2 regions of the Pseudolactococcus yaeyamensis genome follow, and region 2 is predicted to be linked to the other one. Evidence: predicted binding sites of a transcription regulator. Region 2 holds the regulator's gene; the other holds the start of a gene.
The links. Region 2 encodes CtsR, which represses protease genes until heat stress. Its sites were predicted from a motif close to TTGGTCAAAAAAGGTCAAANA; they were not measured.

Region 1: the regulator CtsR is predicted to act here: its motif matches at 1,593-1,613, upstream of clpB (ATP-dependent chaperone ClpB).

What each region holds. Positions count from the first base shown of each region.
Region 1 is NZ_BAAGGP010000003.1:78,427-81,856, reverse strand. It holds gene pdxR (MocR-like pyridoxine biosynthesis transcription factor PdxR) at 1-876, shown strand, start outside; gene ACYQ21_RS01470 (hypothetical protein) at 991-1,164, shown strand; gene clpB (ATP-dependent chaperone ClpB) at 1,752-3,430, shown strand, end outside.
Region 2 is NZ_BAAGGP010000040.1:2,252-5,681, reverse strand. It holds gene mltG (endolytic transglycosylase MltG) at 1-499, shown strand, start outside; gene greA (transcription elongation factor GreA) at 610-1,092, shown strand; gene ACYQ21_RS08820 (CtsR family transcriptional regulator) at 1,703-2,146, shown strand; gene ACYQ21_RS08815 (ATP-dependent Clp protease ATP-binding subunit) at 2,200-3,430, shown strand, end outside.

The sequences.
Region 1 (3,430 bases), on a different contig from region 2:
ATACGAGAGACATCTGTGGTTAATCAGGAGATTGGCAAAAAAGATGAAACTAAAACGCAGTCAAAAGTGCGCTATGACTTGACCAATAGTAGCCATACGAGCAACCTTTTTTCTAAAAAAATGTGGAGAAAACATAGCTTAGAGGCGCTAGATACCTTAGAAAAAGAAGAAAAAATCTCTAGCTTGCAGAATAATCAAGGGGAATTAGTTTTACGCGAAAATCTCTTAACTTATTTACAAGAAATAAGAGGTGTTCACTGTACGGTTGAGCAGATTATTATCACGAGTGGCTTACAGCAATCGCTTGACTATCTCTGTCAAATTGTGCCTAAAAAATCGCAGACGGTATTGATGGAAGAACCGGGTTATCCCAAAGCGCGTGTCATTTTTGAAAATCATCAATTAGCAATTACATCTTCTGAGCTTGACGATAAGGGGCTAGTTATTGCTAATCATCTCTCTCAAGATTTGGATTTGATTTATATCACACCCTCTCACCAATTTCCGACAGGTGTGACGATGCCGATTGGTCGAAGAAAAGAGCTGTTAGCATTTGCTGAAACAAAGAATGCCTTTATCATTGAGGATGATTATGATAGTGAACTTCGCTATTATGAAAAGCCGATTCCTGCTTTGCAATCCATAGACCATTTAGACAGGGTTGTTTATCTGGGCACTTTTTCTAAGGCACTTTCTCCATCTTTAAGAATGAGCTATATGATTCTTCCTAAACCGTTATTAGGCAAATTTAAATATCATTTTGAACAGTTTAATAGCACTGTTAATTTACTGAATCAATACACAGTCGCAAGCATACTTGAAAGTGGTGATTATCATCGTATCGTTCGACGTATGAACCATATTTTTAAGAAATGATTTGAATGTTTTGCCAAGGCATTTTCAGTATTTGAACATCGAATCAAGATTTCTAAAAATATCAGTGGTCAATATTTTTTAGTTGAATTCAATCGAAAAATTAATCAAAAGTTGATGATTGAAAAAGCGATAGAACAAGGTGTTAGAGTTTATTCAACAATGGAGTTTTGGCAAGAAAAAGCAAGTTGTCCAGACAATTCTTTATTTTTGGGGATTAGTAAAATTCAAACAGAGGACATTCAGGATTGTGTAGATAGGCTAAGAAAGGCGTGGTTTGAATTGATTTGAATTTTTTGATGTGAAATTCTACCCTATATTATTGAACCAACAAAATAAACACAAAAGGCTAGGACAAAATGTCCTCAGTCAACGAGAGAGAAAAGTAGACTAGGCTGTGATGATTGTGCCTCAACCAGTTTGTTTTTCTCTTTTTTCGTCTAGTTTTGCAGAAAGTCTCCCAATTTGATAAAATAGCAGCATTGTTTTTACCAAATTCGTATTCTTTTGGCAAAACAATACGAATTTCGCAAGAAAAACGTCATTTTTTTACCAATTCCGTATTGTTTTGGCAGAACAATACGGAATTGGTATTTTGGTATAGCATCAACGTTTTTTACCCGATTTTGTCTTATTTCTGATGATTAGTTTGCTTCTTTACAATTTATCAAGAGCTTTGTTTTTGATGCTCAAATGAATCAAAATTTTTCAAGATAAAAAGTTTGACCTTTATTGACCAAAGCGTTATAATAGGATTTAGAGATAGGATATCTCTGGAATATACTTCTGAAAACAAAGGAGGAAATGAGTTATGGCTCCTAGTGACTTAGAAAATAAATGATTTTTTAAGCAGCTGGGCAGTCGCCTCAACATCTGATATGAATATTGAAAAAATGACAACAACTTTACAACAAGCTTTGGCTGAGGCGCAAAAAATCGCGCAAGTTCGCCAACATCAACATATAGAAATCGCACATCTTTGGAAATTCATGATTCAGCCTGGGCAGTTTGCGCATGACTTTTATCAAGATTTGGGACTAAATTTAGTCGGTTTTGAAACTGAGATTAATCAGGAATTAGATAAAATTTCAGTCGTCACAGGTAGCAATGTTGCTTATGGTCAGAATTTGAGTCAGAATCTATTTAACTTATTTAGTCAGGCTGAAAAGCTGGCACAATCTCTAAAAGATGAGTTTCTATCCACTGAGACGGTATTGTTAGCACTCTTTTCACAAAGCCATCATCCATTGACCAAGTATTTGAAAGACCATGGTATCACGGAGAAGATGGTTAAGGACAAAATCGAGAGTATGAGAGGAGGGAGTTCGGTGACAAGTCAAAATCAAGAAGAACAGTATGAAGCGCTGAAGAAATATGGCGAGGATTTGGTCGAGAAAGTTCGCGCGGGTAAGATGGATCCGGTGATTGGGCGTGATGAGGAAGTGCGAGATGTCGTGCGGATTTTGTCGCGCAAGACGAAAAATAACCCGGTTTTAATCGGCGAACCCGGTGTCGGTAAAACGGCGATTGTTGAGGGCTTGGCGCAACGGATCGTGAAGAAGGATGTGCCAACGAATCTGCAAGATAAGACGATTTTTAGCTTGGATATGGGCGCGCTGATTGCGGGTGCTAAATTCCGTGGCGAGTTTGAGGAGCGGCTCAAGGCTGTTTTAAATGAGATTAAGCAGTCTGATGGTCGGATTATTCTCTTTATCGATGAGATTCACACGATTGTTGGTGCGGGTAAAACAGAAGGTTCGATGGATGCGGGTAATCTGTTGAAACCGATGTTGGCACGTGGCGAGTTGCACTTGATTGGTGCGACGACGCTGGACGAATACCGTCAAAACTTTGAGAAAGATAAGGCTTTGGAGCGGCGTTTCCAAAAAGTGTTGGTGCAAGAACCGACGGTTGAAGACACGATTTCTATCCTGCGTGGTTTGAAAGAACGCTTTGAAGTGCACCATGGTGTGAAAATTCATGATAATGCTTTGATTGCTGCGGCAACTTTGTCAAATCGTTATATTACGGATAGGTATTTGCCAGATAAAGCCATTGACCTTGTCGATGAAGCGAGTGCAACGATTCGGGTTGAGATGAATTCTTCTCCAACTGAGTTGGATCAAATTACGCGTAAACTTATGCAGCTTGAAATTGAAGAAGAAGCCTTGAAGAAGGAAATAGACGATGGCTCTAAGAAACGTTTGGCGATTCTACAAGAAGAACTTGCCAATACGCGTGAAACAGCTAATGCCTTGAAGATGCGTTGGGAAACTGAAAAAGAGGCAGTAGAAGCGATTCATGCTAAGCGTGCGGAGTTAGAGCAAGCTCGTTTTGATTTAGAAAATGCTGAAAATGAGTACAATCTGGAGCAGGCTGCTGTTCTGCGTCATGGTACAATTCCAAAATTGGAAAAAGAAGTGACTGATTTAGAAAATGCCCAAGAAGCAGATGCCAGCAATCACTTGGTGCAAGAATCAGTGACAGATAATGAAATCGCTCAAGTGATTGGTCGCTTGACTGGTATTCCTGTGACCAAACTGGTCGAAGGCGAAAA
Region 2 (3,430 bases):
TGCTGTGATGAATCAAAATCTACAGCCTTACTATGCGATAATTAAAGAACAGAATAAAACAGTAAATGAAGTCTTGTCCATCGCAGCATTGACGGAAAAAGAAGCCAATAATGACGCTGATCGGCGTAATGTCGCACAAGTTTTCTATAATCGGATAGAGACAGGCATGGCATTAGGCTCAAATATTTCGATTCTTTATGCTGAAGGTAAGTTGGGGCAAAAAACGACCTTGGCTGAGGACGCAGCAGTGAACACAGCGTTAGACTCACCGTTTAACTTGTATCTTCATCCTGGTTATGGTCCGGGCCCTGTGACCAATCCAAGTTTGTCAGCAATCAGGGCTGCGGTGGAGCCGACAGATAATGATGACTTGTATTTCGTGGCAGATGTCACGACTGGTAAGGTTTATTTCTCAGAAACTCAGGCTGAGCATGATGTGAATGTCCAAAAATATGTTAATGACAAATTGGTAGCATCAGACACAGAAGAAGCACAATAAGACTAAATTTAAAAGAGTGAAAGGAGATGAGTTTCATTACTTGTGACTGCGTAACGGTTATTGATATCGTGTTAGACGTGCCCACAATCAGTGACTCAACATCTTAGATTATGGTAGATACAAAAAACTATCAAATGACCCGTGAGGGCTTTGAAGAATTAGAAACAGAATTAGACAATCTCAAACTCGTTAAACGTGCGGAAGTTGTTGAACGAATTAAAGTCGCACGTTCTTATGGCGATTTATCAGAAAACTCGGAGTACGAAGCAGCAAAAGATGAACAAGCTTTCGTTGAAGGTCGTATTGCAACAGTAGAAACGATGATTCGTAACGCTGAGATTGTTGACAATGCCGGTGTGAAACGCAATGAAGTCGCACTTGGCAAAACGGTTACTTTTGTTGAAATTGGCGAAGATGAACAAGAAACTTATAAAATTGTTGGGTCTGCTGAGGCTGATCCCTTCAATGGTAAAATTTCAAATGAATCTCCCATTGCGGCAGCGCTGATTGGCCGTAAAACCGGTGATAAAGTCACGATTCCGTTGCCAGTTGGTGAAATGGAGGTGGAAATTATCAAAGTATCTTCTAAGTAATTGTTAGAAGATATAAACACAATAAAGCCATCTAAATTAGAGGATGGTTTTTTGTTTGTTTAGATATAGATCGTTCGACAATAGATAGGGGTTGTCTGAATACAAAGTATGTGAGTGTTATGTTTTATGAATCAAGCAGTTAAGCGAAGCCCTTTTACAAGAGGTTTTAAGAGGCTTGAAAGTAGCAAAACACTCAAAAAAATGATACAATGGTCAAACAAGGTCAGAAACAATATCAAATATGAGTTAGTAATTGTCAAATGATTAAGCAATCTTTATTGACCAATGCTGAGTGACTGTTATTGCTTGGACGGAGCGTTAGCGCAGGTCAAGTTTCAAGAATTCACGAAGTGAAATCGCAGAAAGACTTTGAACGGACATTATACTCAGCTAAGCAAATAAAGCAAACATTTTTGGCTATTTTCCGTCACTTCTTCGTTGACGAGTCTTGACGTACGCCTGTACGGCTCGAATTGACGAAAAATATCTCAAAAATTTTGTTTACTTTCTTTACTTAACTGAGTATAATTCTCGAATGACCCAGCTTGGGCGGAGCGTTAGCGTAGGTCAAGTTTCAAGATTTTACTTCGTGAAATCGCAGAAAGGAGAAATTGTGACAAACACATCAGATATGATAGAGAAGTACCTCAAGGAGTTGCTTGCTCAGGCAGCGGGAATTGAAATTCGACGCTCAGAAATTGCAGAACATTTTGGCGTTGTGCCGAGTCAGATTAACTATGTCATTAAGACACGTTTTACCTTACCAAAAGGCTTTGAAGTTGAAAGTAAACGTGGCGGTGGCGGTTACATTCGAATTGTTAGAATTCAATATTCTGATGCGCATGATTTCTTAATGGACATTTTGAATAAAATGCCGGAAAAAATGACCATCAGCAGGGTACAAGATCTCATGCAGTTGATGTTCAATGAAAAAATTGTGACAGAACGTGAAGGCAATCTCTTGCTTGCAACGCTAAGTCATCCGGTCGTGACAGACTTACAACGCGCTATTTTATTAACCTCAATGATTCATCGACTGGATAAGATGGACTAAAGGTGTACACAGCCAGTCTCTTGTGACCCTATAACTAAGGAAAATAACGATAAATGACACAACATTATACACACCTACTTGAAGATATTCTCAAGACTGCTCGCATTTTTGCGGCAGGAAATGGTTATGACTATGCAGAAACCACACACATTTTGGCGGGTATTTTGTCGAGCAACGATAGTTTTGGCCAAAACATTCTAACAGACCACGATGTGACGATTGAGATGGCGCTTGATGAAATCGAACAGCATCAATTACCTGAGAAAACACAAGCAATTCAAAGTATTCAGTTTTCACCTAAGGTAGAACAACTCTTACTTGAAGCGGATGCACTTGCAGCACAAAATCATTTGGCTGAAACAGGTTCTGAGCATCTTCTCTATGTGATTTTGACAGATGATGACAATGTTGCCAAGAAAATCTTAGAACTCCATAAAATCAAGATTACTGAAATCGTTAAAGATTTGATTGAGCTTGGTAATATGAACGTTAAAAAGATAATGAAAAAAGCTGTCACACCAATGGGGAAACGAGACATCGCATCAGGTGTTTCGGCGACAAGTATCACACCGACCCTTGATTCAGTGGCGCGTGACGTGACTGAAGATGCCAGACAAGGTCGCATTGACCCGATGATTGGACGTGATAAGGAAATTGAGCGCGTGGTTCATATTTTGAGTCGTCGTACGAAAAATAATCCGGTTCTTGTTGGTGAGCCCGGTGTTGGTAAATCTGCCATTATCGAAGGTCTGGCGCAACGTATGATTGCTGGCAATATCCCTGCGAATATGGAAGGCGTACGACTCATGTCACTCAACATCGCCAATGTCGTTGCTGGTACTAAATTCCGTGGGGAATTTGAAGACCGCATGACAGCTATTGTCGATGAAGTCAGCCAAGACGCAAAAACAATTGTTTTCGTTGACGAATTGCATACGATTGTTGGTGCTGGTGGCGGTACAGATTCCGTTACGGATGCCTCAAATATTATGAAACCTGCACTCGCGCGTGGCGAGTTTCAGCTGATTGGTGCGACGACTTTTAACGAGTACCAAAAATACATCGAAAAAGATGCTGCCTTAGAACGTCGCTTTGCGAAAGTTACGGTCGAAGAAGCGTCAGTAGACGAATCTATTGCTATTCTAGAAGGCCTGCAAAGCAAATTTGAAACTTATCATCAAGTTAAATTTGATCCAGATGCGGTCAAGGCAGCCGTTCAGCTCAGCGTTCGCTATCTGCCAAGTCGTAGACTGCCGGATAAAGCCATTGACTTACTTGATGAAG